Regions from separate parts of the Stenotrophomonas maltophilia group sp. LNF247 genome, predicted to be linked through region 1. Evidence: riboswitches for the same ligand, from Rfam matches in the RefSeq annotation. Region 1 holds a riboswitch; the other holds the start of a gene.
The links. Region 1 has a riboswitch for cobalamin ahead of btuB (TonB-dependent vitamin B12 receptor). Riboswitches for the same ligand answer to the same signal wherever they lie in the genome.
Positions count from the first base shown of each region.

Region 2: it holds a riboswitch for cobalamin, as region 1 does, so the genes downstream of both, ACTXG9_RS17240 (epoxyqueuosine reductase QueH) here and btuB (TonB-dependent vitamin B12 receptor) in region 1, are expected to answer to the same signal.

Region 1 covers NZ_JBSRQL010000016.1:869-15,111, forward strand. The annotation lists gene ACTXG9_RS15055 (GAF domain-containing protein) at 1-371, shown strand, start outside; gene ACTXG9_RS15060 (TfoX/Sxy family protein) at 368-730, shown strand; gene ACTXG9_RS15065 (histidine phosphatase family protein) at 821-1,399, opposite strand; cobalamin riboswitch at 1,543-1,765, shown strand; gene btuB (TonB-dependent vitamin B12 receptor) at 1,881-3,725, shown strand; gene gph (phosphoglycolate phosphatase) at 3,847-4,515, opposite strand; gene ACTXG9_RS15080 (class I SAM-dependent methyltransferase) at 4,578-5,369, opposite strand; gene ACTXG9_RS15085 (LysR family transcriptional regulator) at 5,366-6,295, opposite strand; gene ACTXG9_RS15090 (NAD(P)-dependent oxidoreductase) at 6,403-7,041, shown strand; gene ACTXG9_RS15095 (MBL fold metallo-hydrolase) at 7,133-8,044, shown strand; gene dinB (DNA polymerase IV) at 8,314-9,384, opposite strand; gene fabA (3-hydroxyacyl-[acyl-carrier-protein] dehydratase FabA) at 9,575-10,090, shown strand; gene fabB (beta-ketoacyl-ACP synthase I) at 10,090-11,298, shown strand; gene ACTXG9_RS15115 (HAD family hydrolase) at 11,360-12,043, opposite strand; gene ACTXG9_RS15120 (pseudouridine synthase) at 12,040-12,741, opposite strand; gene ACTXG9_RS15125 (class I SAM-dependent methyltransferase) at 12,738-13,802, opposite strand; gene ACTXG9_RS15130 (hypothetical protein) at 13,959-14,222, shown strand.
Region 2 covers NZ_JBSRQL010000020.1:53,108-67,350, forward strand. The annotation lists gene dusA (tRNA dihydrouridine(20/20a) synthase DusA) at 1-404, opposite strand, end outside; gene ACTXG9_RS17185 (DUF6338 family protein) at 611-1,273, opposite strand; gene ACTXG9_RS17190 (cation diffusion facilitator family transporter) at 1,276-2,232, shown strand; gene ACTXG9_RS17195 (organic hydroperoxide resistance protein) at 2,344-2,769, shown strand; gene mmsB (3-hydroxyisobutyrate dehydrogenase) at 2,997-3,887, opposite strand; gene ACTXG9_RS17205 (enoyl-CoA hydratase/isomerase family protein) at 3,884-5,059, opposite strand; gene ACTXG9_RS17210 (enoyl-CoA hydratase) at 5,056-5,853, opposite strand; gene ACTXG9_RS17215 (acyl-CoA dehydrogenase family protein) at 5,850-7,016, opposite strand; gene ACTXG9_RS17220 (CoA-acylating methylmalonate-semialdehyde dehydrogenase) at 7,031-8,536, opposite strand; gene ACTXG9_RS17225 (helix-turn-helix domain-containing protein) at 8,651-10,018, shown strand; gene ACTXG9_RS17230 (hypothetical protein) at 10,151-10,588, opposite strand; gene ACTXG9_RS17235 (patatin-like phospholipase family protein) at 10,632-12,506, opposite strand; cobalamin riboswitch at 12,634-12,848, shown strand; gene ACTXG9_RS17240 (epoxyqueuosine reductase QueH) at 13,010-13,696, shown strand; gene pncA (bifunctional nicotinamidase/pyrazinamidase) at 13,752-14,243, shown strand, end outside.

The DNA.
Region 1 (14,243 bases):
ACCTCTCCGCACTGGTCTACCACGCCCTGCCCGACCTGAACTGGGTGGGTTTCTACCTGTACGATGGCAAGGAACTGGTGGTCGGCCCGTTCCAGGGCCTGCCGGCCTGCGTGCGCATCCCGCTGGACAAGGGCGTGTGCGGTGCCGCCGCCAGCCAGCGGGTCACCCAGCGCGTGGAGGATGTCGACGCCTTCCCCGGCCACATCGCCTGTGATTCGGCCTCGCGTTCGGAGCTGGTGGTGCCGCTGCTGCGCGGCGATGAACTGATCGGCGTGTTCGACATCGACAGCCCGAAGGTGGGCCGCTTCGATGCCGACGACCAGGCCGGCCTGGAAGCCATCGCCCGCGTGTTCGTCGAGGCGCTGGGATGAACGCACCCAAGCTGCGCAACATCGGCCCCAAGAGCGCGGCCTGGCTGCGCCAGGTCGGCCTGCGCAGCCGCGACGACCTGGTCGCGATCGGAGCGGTCGGTGCCTTCGTCAAGGTCAAGCGTGCCGGCTTCAAGCCCAGCCTGAACCTGCTGTACTCGCTGGAAGGTGCGTTGCTGGACTGCCACTGGCAGGAACTGAGCGAGCCGCAGCGCGATGCGCTGGTACAGGACTATGAAGCGCGCATCGCCGCGCATCCGCTGAAGGCGGCCGGCCCGGCGTCGGGCCCGGTGCATGAGCAGCGCTTCGATGCCGACGATGACGCGGAAGACAGCGTTGCCGAGGATGCGGACGAGGATTGACGGCATGGTAGTGCCGGCCGCTGGCCGGCAACTGCATGATCTTCGCAGCGTTTCCGAGGCTGCCGGCCAGCGGCCGGCACTACCGATGGGTCAGGGCTGCTGCAGCTCCAGCAATTCGCCCACCAGCCCGGCCTCACCGCGCTCCAGCCACACACGCAGGCGCGTGCCATGGTCGATGCGCAGCGCCCAGCACAGCGACATCGGCAGGCCGCAGACCTTCGACAGCACCATGCGCAGCGGGCCGCCATGGCTGACCACCAGCGTCGGCACCGGATCGTCATCATCGAGCAGGCGATCCAGCGCGCGCGCGATGCGCCGCTCGAAGTGGCCCCAGCTTTCGCCGTTCGGCGGCGGGAACGCATGCGGGTCAGCATGGAAGGCAGCCAGTGCATCCTCCGGCAGGTCGAACAGCGACTGCCCGTCCCAATCGCCGAAATCCAGTTCCTCCCATTCCTCGTCCGCTTCCACGTCCAGCCCGCGCGGCGTGGCCAGCGCCATTGCCGTGTGCAGCGCGCGCAGCCGCGGCGAACTGATCACCCGCTCCCAGGGCTGCGCGGCGTAGGCGTCGACCAGTTCCTGCGGCAGGCGGGCCAGCTGCGGTGGGTCGCTGCGGCCATCGAGGAACTCATCGCGACCGTTGCCGGCATGGCGGACCAGGTCGAGGATCATGCGTGCGTTCCGTACAGGCAACGCGGGGACAGCGGAAAACGGGCGGACATCGGCAACGGCACCACGGGATCGAGGGACCATTCTAAGGGCACAGCAGAGGCAGTCGAGCAGGCGCGACGCAACGGGACTGCCTGCGATGCCGTAGACTGCGCGCACTTCCAGGTGACCTGCGGCCACGGCCGGCAGGTTGAAACGGGAAGCCGGTGACGCGTGATTCCACGCCAGGCCGGCGCTGCCCCCGCAACGGTAAGCACGTCAGTTCCGGGCAACACTGCCACTGTGCCTCAGGCATGGGAAGGCGCCTGGACGGCGGCCTCGCGCCGCCCGGCGGCAAGCCCGGAGACCGGCCCGGAAGCCTCAGGTCGCGATGCGGTGGGCATGGCGCTGGATGACCGTGGCGTGCGCTGCGGCATCGGCGCGTGCCTGCCTTCGCGGCTCCTCCCCTTCGCCACGCGGGCGTGCGTGGCACCTGGAGTCCCCCATGAAGCTGCAGTCCCGAATGTTGTCCCTGGCCGTGCTGGCCGCCCTGCCCGCGCTGGCCCAGGCCGCCAATGACACCACCGCGCTCGACCAGATCCTGGTCACTGCGACCCGCACCCCGATCGCCCTGCAGGACAGCATCGCGCCGGCCCAGGTGATCGACCGCGCGCAGATCGAATCCAGCCAGGCCACCTCGCTGCAGGAACTGCTGCGCGGCCGCGCCGGCATCAACCTGACCAATGCCGGCGGCTTGGGCAAGCAGAGCTCGCTGTTCCTGCGCGGCACCAACTCCGGCCACACCGTGGTGCTGGTCGATGGCGTGCGCATCAACAGCGCCGACCTCGGCCTGGCGATGTACCAGGACCTGCCGCTGGCACAGATCGAGCGCGTGGAGATCGTGCGTGGCCCGCAGTCCAGCCTGTACGGCGCGGACGCCATCGGTGGCGTGATCCAGATCTTCACCCGCCGCAGCCAGGGTGACTTCGCCCCGCATTTCCAGCTCGGTGGCGGCAGCAATGGACTGCGCGAGGCCAGTGGCGGCATTGGCGGCGGCACCGAACGCGGCTGGTTCGGCGCTGACATCGCCTACCAGCATTCCGATGGCATCGATGCCTGCCGCGGCTCCTCCTCGGTGTTCACCGCGGGCTGCTTTGCCGACGAGCATGACCGCGACGGCTACCGCAACCTGTCCAAGAGCCTGCGCGGTGGCTACACCTTCAACGACCAATGGAATGTGGAAGGCAGTGCATTGCGTGCCGACGGAAAGAACCATTACGACGGCTACTACAACTATTCGGAAACCCGCCAGCAGGTGCTGTCCGGCAAGCTGCGCTACACCCCGTCCGAACGCCTGGCGTTCACCGCCAATGTCGGCCGCAGTGACAACGAGTCGGACAACTTCGGCGACTTCGATGCCCGTGGCAGCGCCCAGACCCATCGTGACAGCGCCTCGCTGCAGGGCGACTTCGGCATGGCCGAAGGCCAGCTGCTGAGCACCGGCGTGGACTGGAGCGAAGACAACCTGGATGGCAGCAGCGCCGGGTACCTCGTCGACAGCCGTCGCAACACCGGCGTGTTCGTGCAGTACCAGGGCCGCTTCGGCCGCCACCAGCTGCAGGTCAGCGCACGCAACGACGACAACCAGCAGTTCGGCAACCACGCCACCGGCAGCGCCGGCTGGGCGATGGAACTGGGCCACGGCCTGCGCCTCAACGCCAGCTATGGCACCGCGTTCAAGGCGCCGACCTTCAGCGATCTGTACGACCCGTGGAGCGGCGTGCCGACGTTGAACCCGGAGAAGTCCAAGAGCGCCAACCTGGGCGTTTCGCAGCAGGGACAGGGCTGGCACTGGGGCCTGGACGTATATGAAACCCGCATCGATGATCTGATTACCTACGATGCGGCGACCTTCAGGATGCAGCAAGTGGAGAAGGCCCGCATCCGCGGCGCCGAACTGACCGGTGGCGTGCTGCTGGCCGGCTTCGACATCAACGCACAGCTCAGCTACACCGACCCGCGCAACCGTACCCATGGCAGCACCCAGTTCGACAACTGGCTGCCGCGCCGCGCGCAGCAGACCGCACGCCTGGACATCGACCGCCGCTTCGGCGACTTCCGCGCCGGTCTGACGGTTCAGGGTTCAGGCAAGCGTTATGACAATGCGGCCAACACGATAAAGGTCGGCGGTTACGGTACGCTGGACCTGCGCGCCGAGTACGCGCTGACGCCGTCGTGGACGCTGCTGGCGCGTGCCGCCAATGTGTTCGATCGCCGCTACGAGACCGTGGCGTGGTTCAACCAGCCCGGCCGCGAGTACCAGCTGAGCGTGCGTTACCAGCCGAAATGAAGGCGCGCGCCGGGCATCGCCCGGCGCCTCCTGATGCCATCGGCGCATGGCGTCGATCTACTGTAGAGCCGAGCCCATGCTCGGCTCACGCAATGAAAAGCAGCCGAGCGTGGGCTCGGCTCTACGCCCGAACGCCCGCGGCCAACCCCGGCAACTCACGCAGGTCGTCGATCACTGCCACCGCGTGCGCGCTGCCCAGGTCCAGGCCGCGCGGATAGCCGTAGCGCACCAGCGCGATCGGCATGCCCGCATCTTCGGCGGCGCGGTAGTCGGTCAACGAATCTCCCACCATCAGGCACGCCTCCACCGGCAGCGCGAAATGCGCGGCGATGTGCCGCAGCGGTTCGCCACTGGGCTTGCGCTGCGGCAGCGAATCACCGCCCAGTATCAGCGCGAACGCATCACCAATGCCCAGGTGCTGCAGCAGCGGCGGCACCAGTGCTTCGGGCTTGTTGGTGCAGATCGCCAGTGGCACGTCGCGCGCGCGCAGCTGCGCCAGTGCGTCGGCCACGCCATCGAACAGGCGCGGGCTGCGCAGCAGGCATTCACGGTAGTGCACCATGAACACCGGCATCACTTCGGCCAGGTCGACCTCGCGGCCTGCCGCATGCACGGCCTGTTCGACCAGGCGGCGCACACCGTCGCCGATCCAGCCGAGCACGGTGGCTTCCGGCACGCGTGCCATGCCGATGTCCTCCAGCGTGCGGTTCAGCGCTTCGGCGATATCAGCTGCGCTGTCGACCAGCGTGCCATCAAGGTCGAACACGACCAGTGGATAGGGATACGACAAGGAACGGTACCTGCACGACGTGGGCCCCCATTGTACGCCGCTGGTTTCCGCGCCGATCCGCCTCAACCGATCCGGCGCGCCCGGGTGGCCAGGAAGGTGGGAAGATAACGGTCGATCAGGAAGCGCGGCCGCGGCTGCCAGTCTTCCATGAAGCGATCGATGACGAAGCCGGCATCCAGCTGGCCACCAATCAGCTCGGTCAGGCTGTGGCCAAAGGTCAATGCGTCGCCACGGGCCAGCTTCGCCTCGCGTTCGGCTTGCGGCAGGTCTTCCAGGTCCGAATAGGGAATGGCGTACTGCGGACGGATCAGGCCCTGTGCATCCAGCTGCGGATCGCGCGCACCCACGAACAGCACCGGATTGTAGAAACTGGCCATCAGCATGCCATCGCGCGCCAGCACACGGCGGCATTCAGTCCATACCGGGCGCACGTCAGGGACGTAGAGGTTCGAGATCGGGTGGAACACCACATCGAAACTGTCATTGGCAAACACGTGCAGGTCGCGCATGTCACCCTGCACGGTGCGCAGCTGCAGGCCATCGCGCGCGGCGACCGCGCGGTCCTGTTCAAGCTGCCCGTCGGAGAGGTCGAACACGGTGACATCGGCGCCAGCGGCAGCAAGCACCGGTGCCTGTTGGCCACCACCCGAGGCCAGGCACAGGATGCGACGGCCGCGCACGTCGCCCATCCAGTCCAGCGGCAACGCGCGCGGCGTCAGGTGCACCTGCCAGCGGCCTGCGCGCGCGGCAGCAATCGTTGAGCTTTCCACCGGGCGCGACCATTCGCGCGCTTCACTGGCCTGGCGGTCCCACGCAGCACGGTTGTGGTCGATCAAGGCCTGTCCATGGTTCATGTGTCCTCCTTGCCCGGCGGGCGCCAATCCAGATCCTGGAAGGCCGGGCCGGCGAAGCACTCGCCCAGGAAGTCCAGGAATCGCCGCATGATAGCGGGCTGCTGTCGCCGTGATGCGTACACGGCATGAATGCCGAGCTCGTCCAGACTGAATTCGGGCAGCAGTTCGACCAGTTCGCCACTGCGCAGCATCGGCGCCACCTGGTAGGTCGGCAGCATGGCGATACCGGCACCGGCCCGCACCGCCTCCAGCAGCAGCGATGCCTCGTTGGCACTGATGTTGCCGCCCACAGCCACCGACAGCGAACGGCCATCGCGGTGCAGCTGCCACAGGCTCTTGCCGACGTAGTGGTGGGTCAGGCAGTTGTGCGCGGCCAGGTGTTCGGGAGCGGTTGGCGTACCGCGCGCCTCCAGGTAGGACGGCGTCGCGCACAGCACCGAGCGGCAGGTCGCCAGCCGCCGTGCGATCAGGCTGGGATCGATCTGGCGCGCGATGCGCACGGCCAGGTCCACCCGTTCTTCCACCAGGTTCACGGTGCGGTCGACCAGCAGCAGTTCGATGCGCGCGGCAGGATGGCGCGCGACGAAACCGGCCACCGCTCGTGCCAAGTGGCTCTGCCCGAACGACACGCTGGCGGTCACCCGCAGCGTGCCGTGCGGTTCGGGATCATCGCTGGCCAGCTCGCCCTGCAGTTCCTCACTTATCGCCAGCATCTGCCGGAAGCGCGCCAGCGCCGCTTCGCCGGGGCCGGTCAGGCTGACCCGCCGTGTGGTCCGGTGCAGCAGGCGCGCGCCCAGCCAACCCTCGACCTCGGCCAGGTAACGGCTGACCATCGCCCGTGACATGTCCAGCACCTCTGCCGCTGCGGTCAGGCTGCCGCGCTCGGCCACCTCGACGAACACGGTCATGGCGGTCAATCGGTCCATATGCTCGATCCATGCAACAAACAAGCGCGTTATACGCTGTTTTTCGAGCGACTGCAGCGGCCTACAGTGGCCGCGTCCCCCCCCACACCGCCCCACGGAGTCCTGCCATGAAGATCGCCCTCGTCGGTTCCACCGGCAACATCGGCCGCCAGATCGCCCGCCACGCGCTGGCGAACGGCCACGAACTCACTGTCATCGTGCGCAGCGCGCAGGATCTTCCGGCCGAACTGGCCGGCGCCCATCCGGTGGTCGCCTCGCTGGATGACCAGGACGCGCTGGTCGCCGCCATCGCCGGCCACGACGTGCTGGCCAGCGCCTACGGCCCACGCCCGGGCGATGACATCGGCCGCGTCGGCGAGGTGGCCGCACAGCTGGCCGCGGCCGCGCGCAAGGCCGGTGTACCGCGCCTGGTGGTGGTCGGCGGTGCCGGCAGCCTGGAAGTCGCACCCGGCGTGCAGCTGGTCGATACCCCCACCTTCCCGGAGGCCTACAAGCCATACGCGCTGGCCCATCGAGAAGCCTTCAATCGACTGCAGGCTGTGGACGACCTGGACTGGACCTTCTTCTCGCCGGCCGCCGAAATCGGCCCGGGCGAAGAGCGTGGCCATTACCGCGTGCAGCCCAGGGCCTTCCTGGCCGACGCCAGCGGCCACAGCCGCATCAGTTATGCCGACTACGGCGCCGCGTTCGTCGCCGAGCTGGAAGCGCACAAGTACCCCAAGCAGATCATCACCGCCGCGTACTGATCCACGCACGTCCCATGTAGAGCCAAGCCCGCGCTCGGCTCTACGCGAACATGCAGCCGGGCATTGGCCCGGCTCTAGACAAGGAATTCCCATGCGTACCGCTGCCCTGCTGCTTCCCCTCGCCCTGGCCGCCACTTTCACCAGTGCGCCGCTGCTGGCCGCACCGGCCACCGCGGCGCCGACCACCGCGACGAAATCCCAACTGCACCTGCAGACCTTCCATCCCGGCCCGCAGGCAATGTTCCCGGTGTCCTCGGTGCTGATCGAAGGCCGCCACGACGCGATCCTGGTCAATGCGCAGTTCGGTGCCAGCGACGCGCGCAAACTGGTCGAGCTGATCCGCGCCAGCGGCAAGCAGTTGACCACGATCTATATCAGCCACGGCGATCCGGACTACTACTTCGGCCTGGCCACGCTGCAGGATGCGTTCCCGCAGGCGCGCATCGTCGCTACCGCGCAGACCGTTGCCCACATCCAGCAGACACAGGCCGGCAAGCTGGCCTACTGGGGCCCGAAGATGGCTGCCGACGTGCCCGCGCGCATCGTGCTGCCGCAGGTGCTGGAGGGCGATGCCCTGCAACTGGAAGGCCAGCGCCTGCCGCTGATCGGCCTGGACGGACCGACCCCGGACCGCACCGTGCTGTGGGTGCCGTCGCTGCGCGCGATCGTCGGTGGCATTCCGGTGGTGGCGGGCGAGCACGTGTGGATGGCCGACACGCAGACGCCGAAGTCACATGCCGACTGGCTGCAGACCCTGCAGCAGCTGCAGGCGCTGAAGCCGAAGGTGGTGGTGCCGGGGCATTACGCGCCAGGTGCGGCGCTGGATGCCAGTGCACTGCGCTTCACTGCGGACTACATCCGCACGTTCGATATCGAAGCGGCAAAGGCGAAGGACAGTGCGGCGCTGGTGCAGGCAATGCAGTCGCGCTACCCGAAGCTGGATGGCGTCGCATCGCTGGAGCTGAGCGCGAAGGTGGCCAAGGGCGAGATGCAGTGGCCATGAGGTAGGGAGTTTTCTTTTGCAGGGCTGCGCCCTGCACCTGCTCAATGCAACGGCAACAGCCGAAGCAACAGCAACAGCTGGCTATCCGTGGGATGGCGAGGTGGGTCCGGTTGCGGGGGACGCTGCAAGTACGTCCATGTAAGCTCGGTCGCCCCATCCATGCGGCTCACGCCCCCGCAACCGGCCCCACCCCGCCTTCGACAGTTTCCTGCTGCTGACGGAACCTGCTGATGTTGGTGGGTGCCGACCGTTGGTCGGCATGGCAATGATCAGTGCTCGAACAATTCCCCCTGCACCACCGGTTCCTTTTCGCGGAAGCCACCCAGGCCGACGCCGACCAGGCGGTAACGGGTCTCCGCCGGCAGGTCGACGCGGGCGCGCAGGGCCAGCGCGATGTCGCGCAGTTCTTCCATCGATTCCGGCGGGCGCTCCGGGGTGAAGCTGCGGGTGAGGATGCGGAACTGCGCGGTCTTCAGCTTCAGCACCACGGTGTGGCCGACGCGCTCGGTCTTGCGCGTGGCCTTCCAGGTCTTCTCCGCCAGTTGCACGATCGCCTCGCCCAGGTCTTCCAGCAGCAGGTCCTCGGCAAAGGTGTCCTCCGAGGAGATCGACTGTACCTGCTGGTCCGGTTCCACCGGCCGCTCGTCGACGCCGCGTGCGCGGTTGTACAGGCTGCGGCCGAAACTGCCGAACGCCTCTTCCAGATCGGTCAATGCCCATTGCCGCAGATCGCCGCAGGTGACAATGCCACGCGCGGCAAGTTTGCCTTCCATCACCTTGCCGACGCCGGGCACCCGGTTCACCGGCAGCGGCAGCAGGAACGCGTCCACCCGCTGCGGTGGAATCACGAACTGGCCATCGGGCTTGCGCCAGTCCGAAGCGATCTTGGCCAGGAACTTGTTCGGCGCGATCCCGGCTGAAGCGGTCAGGTTCGTCTCCTCACGGATCTGCGCACGGATGGTGCGGGCGATGTCGGTGGCCAGTTCGATGCCGCTCTTCGGCTCGGTCACGTCCAGGTAGGCCTCGTCCAGCGACAACGGCTCGACCAGGTCGGTGTGGCGCAGGAAGATCTCGCGCACCTGGCGTGACACCGCCTTGTAACGTGCAAAGTCAGGCGGCACGAAGATCGCGTCCGGACACAGGCGTTCGGCGCGCAGCGCCGGCATCGCCGAACGCACGCCGAACACGCGTGCCTCGTAGGACGCCGCACACACCACCGAGCGCGCGCCGCGCCATGCCACAACCACCGGCTTGCCCCGCAGTGACGGATCGTCGCGCTGCTCCACCGACGCGTAGAACGCGTCCATGTCGACGTGGATGATCTTGCGCAGTCGGGTCATGTCAGGCGGAAAGGGCGGGGGCGTGCCGAACGGGCCACACGCCGAAGTATGGTCGTTGCACATCAACAGGATGCGCGTATTCCATTGAAAACACTACGGTTGCGTACGGTTGAAATGTTTGATCGGCGCAGTTTCCACGGGCATCCTCGAACGCTTGTTTCCCTGTTTCCCGCTTCCAGGATTGTGCTTCATGACCCGTCTCCACGCGTTCAACCGCGAACAGCTGCTGGCCAGCGCACGCGGTGAACTGTTCGGCACCGCCGCCGGCCGTTTGCCCAACGATCCGATGCTGATGTTCGACCGCATCACCGACATCCACGAGGACGGCGGACCGCACGGCAAGGGCATGGTACGCGCCGAGCTGGATATCCGCCCGGACCTGTGGTTCTTCGGCTGCCACTTCATCGGCGACCCGGTGATGCCAGGCTGCCTGGGCCTGGATGCCATGTGGCAGCTGACCGGCTTCTTCCTGACCTGGCTGGGCGCCCCCGGCAAGGGCCGCGCGCTGGGCTGTGGCGAGGTGAAGTTCACCGGCCAGGTACTGCCGGACGCCAAGCTCGTACGGTACGAGATCGACATCAGCCGGGTCATCAACCGCAAGCTGGTGATGGCCCAGTCCGATGCCCGCATGTACGTGGATGATCGCGAAATCTACAGCGCCCGCGACCTGCGCGTCGGCCTGTTCACCGAAACCGGGAGCTTCTGATGCGTCGCGTCGTCATCACCGGCATGGGCATCACCTCCTGCCTCGGCAATGATCTGGATACCGTTTCGGCCGCGCTGCGCGAAGGGCGCTCGGGCATCACCGCCCTGGCCGACCACGCTGAAGCGGGCCTGCGCAGCCAGGTCGGCGGTCGTGTCGACCTCGATCTGGAGGCGCTGATCGACCGCAAGCAGAAGCGCTTCATGAGCGACGCGGCGGCCTTCGCCTACCTGGCCATGCGCGATGCCATCGCCGATGCCGGGCTCAGCGCCGAGCAGGTCAGCAGCCTGCGCACCGGCCTGATCGCCGGTTCCGGTGGCGGCTCCAGCGAATGGCAGATCGGCGCGGTCGACCTGCTGCGCGAACGTGGTGTGCGCAAGGTCGGCCCGTACATGGTGCCGCGCACGATGTGCTCGACGGTCTCGGCCTGCCTGGCCACCGCCTACCAGATCAAGGGCGTCAGCTATTCGTTGTCGGCCGCCTGCGCGACCTCGGCGCACTGCATCGGCGCCGCCGCGGACATGATCCGCCATGGCGCGCAGGACATCATGTTCGCCGGTGGCGGCGAAGACCTGCACTGGTCGATGAGCGTGATGTTCGATGCGATGGGCGCGCTGTCGACCAGCTTCAACGAGACCCCGGCCAGCGCCTCGCGCCCGTACGACAAGGACCGCGACGGCTTCGTCATCGCCGGCGGTGGTGGCATGCTGGTGCTGGAGGACTACGACCACGCCGTTGCGCGCGGCGCGCGCATCCATGCCGAACTGATCGGCTATGGCGTGACCTCCGACGGCGCCGACATGGTCGCCCCGTCCGGTGAAGGCGCGGTGCGCTGCATGAAGATGGCACTGCAGGGCGTCGATCGCCCGCTGGATTACCTCAACACCCACGGCACCTCCACGCCGCTGGGCGACGTCACCGAGCTCAACGCGATCCGCGAAGTGTTCGGCGATGCGGTGCCGCCGCTGTCCTCGACCAAGGCGCTGTCCGGCCATTCGCTGGGTGCGGCCAGTGTGCACGAGGCGATCTACTGCCTGCTGATGATGCGCGATGGCTTCGTTGCCGGTTCGGCCAACATCGGCGAACTGGACCCGAAGGTGGAGAGCTTCCCGATCCTGCGCGAAAGCCGCGCGCAGACGCTGGACACGGTGATGTCCAACAGCTTCGGCTTCGGTGGCACCAACGCCGCGCTGGTGTTCGGGCGGGTGTGATGGGGGCAGGTGTGCCGACCAACGGTCGGCACCCACCGTCAGGGGCGGTCGGCACCCACCGCTACTTCGGCAGCAGCGGCAGCAGCAATGCGTGCGCGTCCACCAGCGAGCCCACGATGCGGTGGCCCAGTGCGCGCAGCTCTTCGTCAGGATGCACCAGGTCCGGTACCTGGATCACGGTCATGCCAGCGGCCAATGCCGCGCGCGTGCCAGCGGGTGAGTCTTCCAGCGCCAGGCAGCGCCCAGGCACCTGGCCCAGTCGCTGCGCGGCCAGCAGGTAGATGTCCGGCGCCGGTTTCGGCCGCGCCACGTCGCCACTGGTGATCACCGCGTCGAAATACGGCAGCAGTCCGGCCGCCGCCAGCTTGCGGTTGGCACGCGGCTGCCGCGTGGTGGTGGCCACCGCGCGCGGTACCGCGTGCGCCTTCAGCAGCTCCAGCAGTTCCAGGATGCCCGGACGCAACGGCAGGCCGGTCTGTGTGCGTCCTTCGTACAGTTCGTGGCAGCGTGCAGCGACCGCCTCGATCACGCTGTCCTCGATACCCTGCGCACGCAGCAGCGCGTGCGAATCCCGGTCGCCGAGGCCGACCATGCGCAGGAACACTGCCTCGTCCAGGCCCAGTGCGAATTCGTCGGCGGCCTCGCTCCAGCAGGCCAGCGAGACGCGCTCGCTGTCGATCATCAGGCCGTCCATGTCGAAGATGACGGCGTCGGGGAGGAACGGCAGCGCAGCAATGGTGGTCATGGAGCGAACAGCGTATCCAGGTCGGTGGAAGTGAGCTGCCGCCATTGCCCCTCGTCCAGTCCCTGCAGGTCCAGCCCGCCAACACGACTGCGGTGCAGGGCCTGCACGTGGTTGCCGGTGGCGGCGAACATGCGGCGTACCTGATGGTAGCGGCCTTCGTGCAGCACCAGGCGCGCGCGACGCGCATCCAGCACTTCCAGTTCAGCCGGCAGCAGGGGCGTCTTCTCGGACTCCAGCATCAGCGTGCCGCTGGCGAACAGCGCCACCTCGTCGCCGCGCAGGTCCTCGCTCAATTCGACCTCATAGACTTTCGGCAGCTTCGACTTCGGCGAGATGATCCGGTGCAGCAGGCTGCCATCGTCGGTCAGCAGCAGCAGGCCGCTGGTCTCGCGGTCGAGGCGGCCCACCGTGGACAGCACCGGATTGCGGTCGCGGAAGCGCGGCGGCAACAGGTCGTAGATCAGGCGGCCGGTATCCTTGGTCGAACAGGTGTAGCCAGCCGGCTTGTGCAGCGCGATCGACAGGCCCACCGGCGGGTCCAGCGGCTCGCCATCAACCCGGATCACCTCGTGCGGCACCTGGTCGTCGGCGTACAGTACCTCGCCGTCGGCGTCGGTGATGCGGCCTTCGCGGAACATCCACTGCACCTGCTTGCGGCTGCCATAGCCCAGATTGGCAATGTGCTTGACCAGTTTCACTTGCCTTTCCCCTTCACCGCTTCAACCAGCTTGAAGCCGTCGCGCTCGGCGACCACGCGCACCGCGCCGAAGCTGTCGTTGAGGGTGTGCTCGTACGGCAGGTGGCGATTGGCCACCACGTACAGGCGCCCGCCCGGGCGCAGCGCCTGCGCAGCCACGGCAATGAAGCGCTGGCCGATGTCCGGGCGGTCGGCACGCGATGGGGTGTGGAACGGCGGGTTGCTGATGATGACGTCGTAGCCCGGCTCGATGCCGGCGGTGACGTCGCGCCACAGGAAGCGCAGCGGCAGCGGGCGCGGCGGCGGCGCCAGGTTCAGCTCGGCCAGCGCCAGTGCGCGCTGCTCGGCTTCGTACAGGTCCAGCGCGGTGATCTTCGGGCAACGCTCCAGCAGTTCGCGTGACAGGTAACCGTAGCCAGCGCCCAGGTCGGCAGCACGCCCGGCCAGCTCGGCCGGCAGGTGCTCGGCCAACAGTGCCGAGGCCGGGTCGATGCGATCCCAGGCGAACACGCCCGGACGACTGAGGAAACGGCCGCCGACGATCGGGCGCACCGCGTCCAGTACCGACCAGCGCTTGGCCAGGTCAGCGTCGTGCTGGCCCTGCAGTGGGGCGGTCCAGTACACGCGGCAATGGTTCTTGGTCAGGCTGCCGCCGAGGCCGGCCAACTGCTTGAGGTCGCCTTCGCCGGAGCGCGCGCCTTCGTTGTTGGACTGGCAGGCGACGATGCGGCCACCGTCGGCGACCAGCGCCAGCGCGCGTGCAAACAACGCACGAGCCTCTTCGCGCTGGCGCGGCGGCAGCACCAGCACCAACGGGTAGCGGCCCTTGCCGGCCACATCATCCAGCTGGCCGCTGACGGTCCAGCCGGCGGCCTGCTGCAGTGGCTGCGCGAACGGGGCGAAGCTCTGTTCACAGTGCACCTCGCGGTTGCCGGCCGCTTCGCGCAGCGGCCAGCCGTCGCGGGCCCGCAGGAAGGCCACCGGACCTTCCGGCCAGCGCAGGGCACCTTGTGAAAACGGCAGGAACAGGGTCTGCAGGGGGGCGTCGTCGCTGGAGGCCATCGGCGCGGGTACTTCAAGCGTGAGGGCCGTCCATTGTACCGGCTTGACCGGGCCGGCCCCGGCAGCCGCTTTGCGAAACCCGAACGGGGCTTTGATCTGCCAGCAACATTGAAACGTTCAGGGTAGAGGCTCCCCCGGAAACCCAGGAGAACCTGCATGCGAGCCTTGTTCGTCGGTGGCGTGGTCGACAACAGTGAAATGGACCTGGAAGGCAGCCATCCGCCCGTGCATTACCCCGAGGACACCGGCGGCGGCCACTCACGCTACCGGCTCCACCAGGTCGGTCATGGCGCCGACGGCAGCGTTGCCTACGCCGTCTATGGGGCACCGGACCTGGCCGATGACGAGGTGGCGAGGGTTGCAGAGGAGCGGGCGTACGCACGCCGGTTCGAGGCGACGCCGACCCTGTTCGAGCACTGACACATCTGTAGCGCCCGAGCC
Region 2 (14,243 bases), on a different contig from region 1:
ACGCACTCGGCCACCAGCACCGGCTCGCGCATCAGGCAAGCGCCGAAACGCCCGGCCTGCACGCGGTCGGACGGGCAGCCGCAGTTGAGGTTGACCTCGTCGTATCCCCACTCGGCGGCAATGCGCGCAGCCTGCGCCAGCAGGGCCGGATCGCTGCCACCCAGCTGCAGCGCCAGCGGCTGTTCGCTGCGGTCGAAGCCGAGCAGGCGCTCGCGGTCGCCGTGGATGACCGCGTTGGCGTGCACCATTTCCGTGTACAGGCGCGCACCCGGCGCCAGCACGCGATGGAACACGCGGCAATGGCGATCCGTCCAGTCCATCATGGGGGCAACGGACAGGCGCAGGGAATCGGCGTAACGGGCGGTGGCGGGCGTCATCGGGGCGTTGATCGTGGAGACTGGCATTGCCAGTGAGATCAATAGTTTACACCGCCCGGCTGAATGCGCCCGGTCAGTCGCGCGGCAAGCGCCGGTTGGGCCCGCTTCCGGCTGGCGGCCGGGGTGGGCTGGGCGGTGGCAGCGGACGCTTCCTGCCCTCGGGGAGCTTGGGGTTTGGGTTCTCCATGGATACGACCAGCTGGTCCAGTGGTGGGTTGGAACCCTTCCTCAACTTAGCCATTGTCTGTCTCCTGGAGAATCTCGACCCATTGCACATCCACCGCGTGAATCAGTATGCCATCGAGCTGCGGAAGCTCCACCACGGCGGGGTTTGCCAGCGGATCCGCACCTTCATCTGGCGGATCCGCATCCACGAGCCAGGCCGGCATCTGCATGTAGAACTGTCCCGCAGCCGGGCTGATCGGCCACTCCTTGGGGTAGCCGGTCAGTCGACGGCCATCCTTCAGTTGCAGCACCACGAAAGCAGGACGCGTACCGAGCACGCAGTACCACTCGCTGGGGTGGGACGTCCGCGTGGTGAAGCCTGCGCGGCGGAGACCCGCGTGGAGAAAGTCCTTGTTCGCAGCGAGGGCCAATCCTGTCCCCAGCAGTCCGGCGAGGACAAACCCCCAGAGCAGGCTGCTGGTCTCGGTCCAGATCCCCAGCACAAAGCAGCGACCCGCCAGCAGGAGCATCAGTTCGATGAACTTGACCAGCGCCTGGACTACGAAGGTAAATACCAGCGCTTCCACGGTCCTTTCGAACTGCGGTGGCTTGGGGCGTGAAGTCAGCCCGTAGAACACCCAGGCTGCCAGGAAGCCCGGCAGCGTGCGTGGTCTGCCATGTAGGGGACAGTCCGCAACGGCAGCGGAGCGTGGCTCCGCTCTACAATCCAGGCATGGCCAACGACCGCCCGCAGTTCTTCGACCCCACCACCGAACAGGGCGTGCTGCGCCTGTCGATCGCCGCTTCGCTGCTGCTGGCCGCGGCGGCGGTGGTGTTCGGCCTGCTGGCCAATTCCTCGCTGATCATCTTCGATGGCATCTACGGCCTGATCGACGTGGTGATGACCTGGCTGTCGCTGCTGGTGGCACGGCTGATCGCGCTGTCCACCCAGACCGACGCGCTGCAATCGCGGCTCAACCAGCGCTTCACCATGGGCTTCTGGCACTTGGAGCCGATCGTGCTGGGGGTGAGCGGCACGCTGATGATCGGTGCGGCACTGTATGCCCTGGTCAATGCGGTGGATGCGCTGATGTCCGGTGGCCGCCACATTGCGCTGGGCCCGGCCATCGCCTTCGCCGGGCTGTCCATCGTCGGCGAAGGCGCACTGGCATGGTTCATCCTGCGCGCCAACCGCCGCATCGGCTCGGAGTTCATCGCACTGGATGCGAAGAACTGGGTGATCGCGGCCAGCATGTCGGCCTGCTACCTGCTGGCCTTCCTCGGCGGCGTGCTGGTGCAGGGCACGTCCTGGGCCTGGGTCGGGCCGTACATCGACCCGGCCATCCTTGCCTTCGTCTGCGTGCTGGTGATGATCGCCCCGCTCGGCACCGTGCGCCGGGCGCTGGCCGGCATCCTGCTGGTCACCCCGCCGGAGCTGCAGGCGCACGTGGATGCGGTGGCGCGCGACATCGTCGCCAAGCACGGCTTCGTCGAGCACCGCAGCTACGTGGCGCAGGTGGGGCGAGGCGAGCAGATCGAGCTGTTCTTCGTGGTGCCGGAAAACGACCCGCCGCGGCCGCTGGTGGAATGGGACCAGTTGCGCGACGAGATCGGCGATGCGCTGGGCGAGGCCTCGCCGGACCGCTGGTTGACGATCATGTTCACCACCGACCGCGAGTGGACGATCTAGGCCCGCAGGACGATCGATCAATTTTTTAGTACGTTCTGCAACCCAACGTACGCGGAAAGCGGGCAAAGTAGTCTCCATCGCACCACCCACCCACTGACCAGGAGCATCCCGATGTCCATCGAAAAGGTTCTGTACACCGCCCAGGCCACCTCCACCGGCGGCCGTGAAGGCCGTTCCGTCTCCTCCGACAACGTGCTGGACATCCAGCTGTCGACCCCGCGCGAGCTGGGCGGCGCCGGTGGCCCGGGTACCAACCCGGAGCAGCTGTTTGCGGCCGGTTACTCTGCCTGCTTCCTGGGTGCGCTGAAGTTCGTGGCCGGCCAGGCCAAGGTCGCGCTGCCGGCCGACACCACCGTGACCGGCAAGGTCGGCATCGGCCAGATCCCGACCGGCTTCGGCATCGAAGCCGAGCTGACCATCAACGTGCCCGGCGTGCCGCGCGAGCAGGTGGAAGAGCTGGTGCAGAAGGCGCACATCGTGTGCCCGTACTCGAATGCCACCCGCGGCAACATCGACGTGACGCTGATCGTTGCCTGATGGGGTGCTGCCGGCCAGCGGCCGGCACTACCCGAGCGAGGGAAAAAAATGGGCGGATGCCGGTCGAAACCGAACATCCGCCCATCCCACCTCGGGTGGGCCCCGGCGCGCAGCCGGGGACGCATTCGCTTCTGTAGAGCCGAGCCCCTGCTCGGCTGATCCGTCCGGCGCGGGAACATCCGGCGGAAAAGCAGCCGAGCACGGGCTCGGCTCTACATATCCAAGCCTTACTTCTCGCTCGTGATGAGCTGCACGACGCTGGAGAAATCCAGCTTGCCGCGGCCAGCCTGGTGGTTCATCGAGTACAGGTTGCGGGCCACTTCGCCCAGCGGGATCGAGGCGCCGACACTCATCGCCGCTTCCACTGCCAGCCCCATGTCCTTCAGCATCAGATCGCTGCCGAAACCGCCGCTGTAGCCGCGCGAGGCCGGCGCATTTTCCAGCACGCCCGGCCACGGGTTGCACACTTCGGTAGCCCAGCTGCGGCCAGTGCTGACCGCCATCATCTGCGACAGCACCTTCGGGTCCAGCCCGTGTGCCACGCCCAGCGCAATGGCTTCACCGGTCACCGCCATGATCACGCCCAGCGCCATGTTGTTGCACAGCTTGGCGACCTGGCCGGCGCCGCTGGCGCCCACGTGGAAGATGTTTTTGCCCATCGCCTGCAGCACCGGACGGGCACGCTCCAGCGCGTCCTCTTCGCCACCGACGATGAAGGTCAGCGTGCCGGCCTGGGCGCCTGCGGTACCACCGGAGACCGGTGCATCGATCATCTGCAGGCCACGTGCGGCGGCGGCCTCTGACACCTTGCGCGCGCTGGCCGGTGCGATCGTGCTGCAGTCGATGACCAGTGCGCCATCCGGGATCGCGGCGAGGATGCCGTCGTCGCCCAGGTACACGCCTTCGACGTGACGGCTGGCTGGCAGCATGGAGATCACCACTTCGGCGTCGGCCAGGGTGTCGCGTGCCGACGACGCAGCACTGGCACCGGCGTCAACGGCGGCCTGGACCGCGGCCGGAACCAGATCGAACACGCGCACGCTGTGGCCGTTCTTGACCAGATTGGCGGCCATCGGGCCACCCATGTTGCCCAACCCGATGAATGCAATGCGGCTCATGCAAGGCTCCTTTCAACAAGGGGAGAGCCCAGGTCGGCCAGCGGATGCGCGGCATCGGCCCAGGGGGAAGCAAAGAAGGTGTCGGCCCACGCGCCGGTGGCCCCGGCCAGGGTGGCCGGGTTCCACTGCGGATTGCGATCCTTGTCGATCAGCAGCGCGCGGATGCCTTCGGCGAAATCACCATGGGCGGCGCAATGCAGGGCGACGATGTACTCCAGGCGGTAGATCGCGGCCAGATCCTGGCCGGCGCTGCGACGCTGAAGCTCGAAGGCCAGCCGCGCCGAACCCGGCGCACCGGCAGCAAGGGTCTTCTGAGCCGCCTGCAACCAGGCGTCGTCGGTCTGCAGGCCGGTAATGCGCGCCACGATGGCCTGCAGGTCATCGCCTTCGCACAGCGCCTCGACCTGTGCCGCATTGGCCAGCAGTGGACCGGTCGCAGCATCACTGGCATGCGACTGCAGCAGGTGGGTCAGGCGTTCGTGGTTGTGTGCGGGGTGGCTGGACCAGGCCACCTGCAGCAGCGCATCGAACACTGCACTGCGGCGCTCTTCGGCCACGTGCACATCGGCCAGGCCGGCATAGATGGCATCGCCCGGGTTGAGCAGTGCACCGGTCAGGGCCAGGAACAGGCCGCCCTTGGCCGGCACCCGCGGCAGCAGCCAGCTGCCACCGACATCGGGGAACAGGCCGACGGTGATTTCCGGGAAGGCCAGCTTGGAACGTTCGCTGACCACGCGGTGGCTGGCACCGGACATCAGGCCGATGCCGCCGCCCATCACAATGCCATGGCCCCAGCACAGGATCGGCTTGGCGTAGGTGTGGATGAGGTAATCGACGCGGTATTCGACGTCGAAGAACTCGGCAGCATAGGCGTTCTGGCGGATGTCGCTGTGGCCGGCCTCGCGGAAGGCGACCATGCTCTTGTACAGGCTGTGCAGGTCGCCGCCGGCGCAGAACGCCTTTTCACCGGCGCCCTGCAGCACCACCATGGCGATGCCGTCGTCGTCGGCCCAGGCATTCAACTGCTTCAGCAGCAGGTGCGCCATCGGCAGCGAGAATCCGTTGAGCGTGCGCGGCGCGTTGAGCGTGGCGATGCCGATGCGCGTGCCATTGCCGGCCACGCGCTCTTCGAACAGCACCGGTGCGTCGTCGGCAGCGGTGTCGATGCTCATGCGTTCTTCCACTGCGCGGTGCGCTTTTCCAGGAAGGCGGTTACGCCCTCGACCTGGTCGGCGGTGTCGAACAGGTCGACGAAGGCTTCGCGCTCGGCCACCAGCGCCGAGGCGTGGGTGCCGGCGCGGGTGGCCTGTACCAGCGTCTTGCAGGCGGCTATGCTGGTCGGGCTCTGCTTGCCGGCCTTCTTCGCCCATTCCAGTGCCAGTGCCTTGGCTTCGCCCTTGCCGACCTTTTCTTCGGCCAGGCCAATGCGCAGTGCGGTCTCGGCATTGATGCGCTCGCCCAGCAGGATCATGCGCTTGGCCCAGCCCTCGCCCACCAGGCGCGGCAGGTTCTGGGTGCCACCGGCACACGGCAGCAGGCCGACGGTGGCCTCCGGCAGCGCCACCTGGGCGTGGTCTTCGATGATGCGCAGGTCGCAGGCCAGTGCGCATTCCAGGCCACCGCCCATGGCGTAGCCGTTGATGGCGGCGATCGACACGCCACGGAACCCGGACAGCGCTTCGAAGGCTTCACCGAAGCGACGCGCGGCCTCGCGCGCAGCGGCCTTATCGCCGGAGGCGAACTGGTTGAGGTCGGCACCGGCGGAGAAGAACTTCTCGCCGTCACCGGTAATCACCAACGCGTAGATGTCGCGGTCTGCGTTGAGCGCGCCCACCAGGTCGCGCAGCGCCGACAGGCTGTGCACGGTCCAGGTGTGCGCCGGCGGGTTGTTCAGGGTGACCACGGCGGTATGGCCGTCGGCCTCGACCTTCAGGCCCACGTGCTCCTGGGTACGCCAATCCTTCATCGCAGTTCCTCTTCGGTGTTGAGCAGGTGACGGGCAACGATCACCCGCATGATCTCGTTGGTGCCTTCCAGGATCTGGTGCACACGGCAGTCACGCAGCAGGCGTTCGATCGGGTATTCACGGATGTAGCCGTAGCCACCGTGGATCTGCAGCGCTTCGTTGCAGACGTTGAAACCGGCATCGGTAGCGAAACGCTTGGCCATCGCGCACCACACGTTGGCGTCGCTGGCACCGGCATCGAGCTTGCGTGCGGCGGTGTGCACCATCTGCCGCGCGGCCACCAGCTGGGTGACCATGTCGGCCAGCTTGAACTGCAGCGCCTGGAATTCGGCCAGCGCCTTGCCGAACTGGCGGCGCTCGCCCATGTAGCGGCGTGCGGCATCCAGCGCACCTTGCGCGGCACCCAGCGAACAGGCGGCGATGTTGATGCGGCCGCCGTCGAGCCCCTTCATCGCCAGTTTGAAGCCGCCGCCTTCCTCTCCCAGAAGGTGGCTGACCGGCACGCGGACGTTTTCGAAGGTGATGCCGCGGGTGGGCTGGCTGTTCCAGCCCATCTTCTCTTCCTTGCGGCCGAAGCTGATGCCCTGCAGGTCCGACGGCACGGCAATGGCGCTGACACCACCGGCACCGGCACCGCCGGTGCGCGCCATCACCACCAGCAGCTCGGTGGCCCCAGCGCCGGAGATGAAGGCCTTCGAGCCGTTCAGCACATAGAAGTCGCCATCGCGCACGGCGGTGGCCTTCAGCGAGGCCGCATCGGAACCGGCGCCCGGCTCGGTCAGGCAGTACGAGGCCAGCTTGCTGCCTGAGGACAGGTCGCTGCCCCAGGCATCGCGCAGTGCCGGCTGGCCCCACGTGGACACCATCCACGAGGCCATGTTGTGGATGCTGATGTACGCCGCCGTCGACGGATCGACGTTGGCGAGCTCCTCGATGACGACGGCGGCGTCCAGCCGGCTCAAGCCGCTGCCGCCCACTTCCGGGTCCATGTACAGACCGCAGAAGCCCAACTCACCGGCCTTGGCGATCGCCTCGCGCGGAAAGATGCCCTCCGCATCCCATCGCGCGGCGTGTGGCGCCAGTTCGGCCTGTGCGAAGTCGCGCGCTGCCTCGCGGTACGCCTGCTGTGCTTCGTCCAGTTCCGTCGTCATCGAGTGGCTCATGGCTGCTCCTGCCGTTACTTCAGGCTGATCGTGGTGTTGACGCCGTGGCTCAGCGTCTCGTCATCGAACCAGCGCGCGGTGACCGTCTTGGTCTGGGTGTAGAACAGCACCACCTGCTTGCCGTACGGGCCCAGGTCGCCCAGCTTGGAGGCGCGCGAACCGGTGAACGAGAACAGCGGTACCGGCACCGGGATCGGCACGTTGATGCCGACCTGGCCGACGTCGATGTCTTCCTGGAACTTGCGCGCGGCAGCGCCGGACTGGGTGAACAGTGCGGTGCCGTTGCCGTTCGGGTTGCTGTTGACCATCGCGATGGCGTCTTCCAGCGTCTCTGCTTCGAGGATGACCAGCACCGGCCCGAAGATTTCTTCCTGGTAGATGCGCATGTCGGTGGTGACACCGGCAAAGATGGTCGGGCCGACGAAGTTGCCCTTCTCGAAGCCATCGACCTGCGGCTTGCGGCCATCCAGCACCAGCTTGGCACCCTGCTCCACGCCCGAGGCGATCAGGCCTTCCACACGCTCGCGGGCGCTGCAGGAGATGACCGGGCCGACGTCGGTGCCGGCCACGGTGCCGGCACTGACCTTCAGGGTCTTGGCCTTTTCAACCAGATCCTGCACCCAGTTGCGCGCTTCACCGACCAGCACCAGGGTGGAGGCGGCCATGCAGCGCTGGCCGGCCGCACCGAAGGCGGCGCCGACCATCGCGTTGAGGGTCTGTTCCTTGTTGGCGTCCGGCAGCACCACGGCGTGGTTCTTGGCGCCCATCATGCACTGCACGCGCTTGCCGGCCAGCGAGGCACGGTTGTACACGTGGGTGCCGACGCGGGTGGAACCGACGAACGACACGGCCTTGATGTCCGGGTGGTCGCAGATCGCGTTGACCACTTCCTCGCCGCCGTGGACGACGTTCAGCACGCCCTTCGGAATGCCGGCTTCCAGGGCAAGCTCGACCAGGCGCATGGTGACCATTGGGTCCTGCTCGGACGGCTTGAGGATGAAGGTGTTGCCGGTGGCGATCGCCATCGGGAACATCCACAGCGGAATCATCGCCGGGAAGTTGAACGGGGTGATGCCAGCGCACACGCCCAGCGGCTGCATGATCGTGTAGGTATCCACGCCATTGGCCACGTTGTTGGCCAACTCACCCAGCTGCAGGTTGCCGATGGCGGCCGCATGCTCGACCACTTCCAGGCCGCGGAACACATCGCCTTCGGCGTCGGGCAGGGTCTTGCCCTGTTCGGCGGTGAGGATGTGGGCCAGCTCGCTCATGTTCTCGCGGATCAGCTGCTGGTACTTCAGGAAGATGCGCGCGCGGGTGCCGATCGGGGTCTTGCGCCAGGTCTTGAAGGCTTCCTTGGCGGCGGCGACGGCGGCGTCCACTTCTGCGGTGGTGGCGAAAGGCACCTTGGCCAGCACGTCCTGGGTGGCCGGATTGATCACGTCCTGCCAGTGGGAGGTGGCCGATTCGATGAACTGGCCATCGATCAGCATGCGGATACGGGGCGCTTCAACAGTCATGACGACAATCCCACGGGCTCGAAAGATGCTTGGCATTATTCACAGCAGCCACCTCGATTTCCGGCCTGAATCCGCTTAATCTGGCCAACACGCCAGACGATTCATGTTAATTTTGTGAATTATTCGTCCAGCCAGCGGCAGCTTGGCCTTCGCTTGCTGCGGCTGCGCGAGCAGCGCGGCTACAGCCAGGTGGATCTGGCCCGCGCCTTGGGCCTGTCGGCCAGTTACCTGAACCAGATCGAGCGCAACAAGCGCCCACTCACCCCGGCCGTTCAGAAGAAGCTGGGCGAAGTATTGGGCGACGTTTCCTCACTATTCGACGAAGATGAGCCTGCCGCGCTGCAGGAAGCGCTGGGCGAAACCCTGCGCGACCTGGGCCTGGCGGAGGTCAGCGCGACCGAGCTGCGCGCCTTGGCCGGCAACCTGCCGCAGGTCAGCCGCGCCCTGCTGGATCTGCACCGCCGCCACCTGGCGCTGCGTGAGCATGCCGCCGCCCTGGAGTTCCAGCTGGGCGAACCCGGCGCCGGCAGCATCCTGCCCGCAGGCGACCAGGTGCGTGAGTTCTTCAACCGCATGCACAACCACATTCCCGAACTGGACGAGCTGGCCGAGCGTCTGTTCGCCGAGTGGGGGCTGTCGCCCGGGCACGTGGCACCACGCCTGCGCCAGCTGCTGGCCGACCGCCACGGCGTGCTGGTGGAAGTGGCCGCGCTGCAGGCCGGGCGCGAGAAGCGCCAGTACGATGCCGAAGCACGGCGGCTGTGGTTGCCGGACTACCTGGAGCCAGGCCAGCAGGCATTCCAGATGGCCGCCGAGCTGGCCCTGCACGGCTACCTGCCGCAGATCGATGCGGTGGTGGCACGTGCCGGCTTCACCGATGAGGCACGCATCGCTCAGGCCCGCATCGGTCTGTCGAACTATTTCGCTGGCGCCTTGGTGATGCCGTACATGCGCTTCCTGCGTGCGGCCGAGGCCAGCAGCTACGACATCGAACTGCTGGCACACCAGTTCGGCGTCGGCTTCGAGGCGGTCTGCCATCGGCTGAGCACACTCGCGCGGCGCAGCGCGCCCGGCCTGCCGTTCTTCTTCATCCGCGTGGATCGCGCCGGCAATGTGTCCAAGCGCCATTCGGCAACCGATTTCCACTTCTCGCAGGTAGGTGGATCGTGCCCGCTGTGGATCGTCTACGAGGCGTTCAACCAGCCCGGGCGCATCCTTACGCAGACCGCGCGCATGCCCGATGGGCGACGGCATTTCTGGCTGGCACGGCAAGTCAGCAGTGGTCCGGTCGGCCATGGCCAGCCGCGCAAGACCTTCGCGGTGGCGCTGGGCTGCGATCTGCAGCATGCCGAACGGCTGGTGTATTCGCTGGGGCTGGATGTGCAGAGCCCGGGCAATTCGGTGTCGATCGGCCCGGGGTGCCGGGTGTGCCCGCGCGAGGACTGCATGCAGCGTGCGTTCGCGCAGTTGCCGGGGAGATAGGTTCTTCTGCAGGGCTGCGCCCTGCACCCCTGTAGAGTCGAGCCATGCTCGACTGAAGCAACGGGTAGGTGCCCACCTTGGTGGGCACGCTCTGGCCGTGCGCGAAATGCATCCACGCGTGGCGTGGATCTACTAATCCCAATACACGGTCAGCACGCGGTGGCCTTGCGAGGGTACGGGGGCGTCGATGTGCTGGCCGTAGGGCCAGCCTTCACCCACACCGTCGCATTCCAGACCCTGCAGCCAGCCTTCCACGGTCTCGACGTCGGCGCGGGTGAGCACGTGCACGTTCTCTGCGGCAGGCCATTCGCTGTCGTCTTCCAATGCGCTGCTCCAGTCCTGGTGCAGGCCTACATACACGCCTTCCACCTCGGGCTTTTCGGCAATCGCGGCCAGGCGCGCGTACAGCTCGGCAATCGGCGGACGGCCGAAACCCCATTGGTTGGGCGCGATGCATTCTTCGAAATCATTGCCTTCGAAGTACGCGGCCAGTGGCACCACCGGCAGGTGCTCCGGGTCGCGGGCATCAAGGCGTTCAAGCAGATCCAACAGTTCCTGGCGGGCAGACATCCACAGCTCCTTGCAGCATGAAGCACGATTGTATCGATCGCGCTCAGTAGATCGGCGTCACCTTCATCTGCGGCAGCGGACGCGGTGCGCCGTCGGTCAGGTCAGGGCCCAGGTCCTCCCAGGTTCGGCCCTGCTCGACCATCTGCGCCCACAGCTGCTGCGAGCCGCGACGCTTGTCTTCCGAGCCCAGCTTGTACGACGGCGGTGTCGGTTCGCCGCGAGCGACCATCGAGTACGCCGCGCGATAGGCCAGTACCTGCTGCGCCGGGTCGTCGGTACGGGCCACTTCCAGCGTGTACCGTTGGTAGGCCGAGGCCAGGTTGCGCCAGCGGATCCAGTAGTGGTTCTCGAACGAGAACGAACAGAACCGCGCACCGGCCAGGCTGCCCTTGTCGGCGATGCGGGTCAGCACCTCCTGCGGCATGTCCAGGTTCATGCCACCTTCGTCGCCCTGCAGGCTCACATGCACGATGCGGTCGCGATAACCCGGCGCGCGCGCCTGCAGCAGGTCGCGCCAGTTCTGCATGGTCGCCACCACCGCGAACAGGAAACGCCCCAGCTCGGCTGCGGCCAGCGGCGTGGCAATGGACTGGTAATGCCGTTGCCAGCCGTGGCGGTTCTCGGTGGGCAGGAACACGGCATGCTCCAGTGCCTGCCGGCTACCGCTGCCCTGGCTCACGTCTTCGGCGTGCTGCGGGTAGACCAGGTTGATGGCGAAGGTCGGCCAGCGCGGCAATGCGGCGTCAAACAGATGGATCGGGAAGTTGCTGCTGATGCCACCATCGGAGAACCAGCAGATGCGGAAGGCGGTGATCACCGGACCGCAAGCCTGCCCGGCGCTGGTCAGCCCTTCCATGCTGTCGGCCACGTTGTGCTCGGGGTCGGCCGCCGGCGCGGTGGGTTCGCAGCGGCGCTCGCGGCGCGAGGGTTCGTGCAGTGGCACCGCGCTGATCAGCAACGGGAAGCTCAGGCTCATGCGTGTGGCCACCAGCACCGGCAGCTTCGGGCCCTGCGGCAGGTGGTAGTACTGCCGCCCCTCCACGTCCAGCGGCGGGCCAGCCTGATCCACCAGCCACTGCACCACGCTGGCCGGGAACAACTGCTCGAACTCTTCGCGCAGGAACCAGAACTGCGCGCCGCCCAGTGGCAGCGTACGCGGCTCGTTGTGCGAGACGCAGGTGGTGATCATCTGCAGGCTGATCGCGTGCGGGCTGTCCGGCTCGCCGGCATAGCGCGGTGCGTCGTGCAGGTCGGCGAAGGTCAGCGGTGCATCAAGTGGCTTGCCTGACAACTGCTGCAGGCACTCATGCAGCCACTCGGTCAACGCCGGTTTGCGTGCATCGCGGCCAAGGCCACTGCACAGGCCCAGCAGGTTGCGCCGTGCCACGCGGGCCACGCGCAGCACGGCACCGGCCACACCGGCACCGTAGGCGCACAGCAGCGACGGCAGCAGCGTGGCGGCCACACCGCTCCAGCCGCCGCCCCACCCGCCCAGGCCCAGCAGCAGCGCCAGCGACACCAGCACTTCCAGCGGCGCGATCTCGAATACCGCCACCGCCAGGCACAGCAGCTTGTGTGGCAGGCCCGCATTGCCGGTCAGCACCACCAGCAGCCGATAGGCCGCACGCGCGCCCCGCGCCGGTTGGAACAGGCTGTAGATGAACCCGCGCCGCGACAGCTGCGCCGACACCGCCGACAGCCCCCCATAACCGGCATCACTGGGCAGGTGCTCGCCGGCCTGCTGGCGACGATCGCCGCATGCCGCCGCAGCCGCCACCGCCGCAGCAATGGCGCCGGCCGAGGTACCGCCGATGCTCTTGAAGCGATACTCGCGCGCCAGCGCCAGTACCGCATTGGGGTACACGATGCCGCTGGTGATGCCGCCTTTCATGACCAGATCGCAGTACTTCGCCGCCACGAGCCACCTCCCGTCTGTCGATGCCCAGTATGGCAAGCGGCGCTCTCACGGCCTGAGAAACGGACCAGAGCCCCGAGCTTTCATTGACCCTTGACCATTGCCCTCGACGCGTCCACCGTGGGCACGCCGAAGGTATCCCCGCCGCAGCGTTGATGGCGACAGGGATTTGAACGGGAATCCGGTGAAGGCGCCTGGCGCGCCCATTCCGGAGCTGCCCCGCAGCGGTGAATGGAAACGAATCCTGCCAACAGCACTGGGCTCGCGCCTGGGAAGCGGCAGGTAGTAGGTGGGCTGCGGCCCGTGTCCATCAGCCCGAATACCGGCCCCGGCCGGGGGACACGACCGTCCCCTGACTCGACCTGGACTCTCCGCGGGGAGGGTGCCGGGGCCGTCGCTGACCTGCGCGTGCGGGCAGTGCGGCCGCGTGCGTCCTTTTCACGGTATCCGGCCAGCCCTGTCCACCCACGCGCAGATGCATGGGCCACCGCCGTTGCCGGCGGTCCATGCGGTACCTGACGATGACCGAGTTCCAACGCCCCACCCTGACCCTGCCTGCCAACGGCAAGCGCCTGCTGCTGCATTCATGCTGCGCGCCCTGCTCCGGCGAGGTAATGGAGGCGATCACCGCCTCCGGGATCGACTACGCGATCTTCTTCTACAACCCCAACATCCATCCGGTGAAGGAATACGAACTGCGCAAGCAGGAAAACATCCGCTTCGCCGAGCAGCATGGCATTCCCTTCATCGACTGCGACTACGACACCGACAACTGGTTCAGCCGTGCGCGTGGCATGGAGAACGAGCCCGAACGCGGCATCCGCTGCACGATGTGCTTCGACATGCGTTTCGAACGCACTGCGCTGTACGCGCACGAGCACGGCTACGACACCATCAGTTCGTCGCTGGGCATCTCGCGCTGGAAGAACATGGCGCAGATCAACGATTGCGGCATCCGCGCCGCCTCGCGCTACGAAGGCCTGCAGTACTGGGACTACAACTGGCGCAAGGGCGGCGGTGCCAGCCGCATGATCGAGATCAGCAAGCGCGAGCAGTTCTACCAGCAGGAGTACTGCGGCTGCGTGTATTCGCTGCGCGATGCCAACCGCCACCGTCGCGAGAACGGCCGCGAGCGGATCAAAATCGGCCTGCTGTACTACGGGCAGGACGCTGGGACGCCGCAGGGCGATTGACGTGTGAGCGAGGGGCGGCCACGCTGGTCGCCCCTTCTCTTGTAGTGGATCTGCCATGACCGCCCTGCCCGCCGACGTCGCCCTGCTGGTGATCGACCTGCAGCCGGACTTCATGCCGGGCGGCGCGCTGGCCTGCGACCAGGGTGATGCGCTGGTGGCACCGATTGCCGGACTGCTGGCGCAGCGCCGCTACCGCACGGTGGTGGCCACCCAGGACTGGCACCCGGCCGATCACGCCTCGTTCGCCAGCCAGCACCCCGGCCAACGCCCGTTCGAGACCATCCTGCTGCACGCGCAGCCGCAGACCCTGTGGCCCGACCATTGCGTGCAGGGCAGCGATGGCGCCGCTCTGCACCCGGACGTGGACTGGGCCATGGCCGACCTGATCCTGCGCAAGGGCACGCGCCAACAGGTGGATTCGTACAGCGCCTTCCGCGAGAACCACGGTCCCGATGGCGAGCGCCCGGCCACCGGCCTGGCCGGCTGGCTGCATGAGCGCCGTATCCGCGAAGTGCACGTGTGCGGCCTGGCCCGCGATTACTGCGTG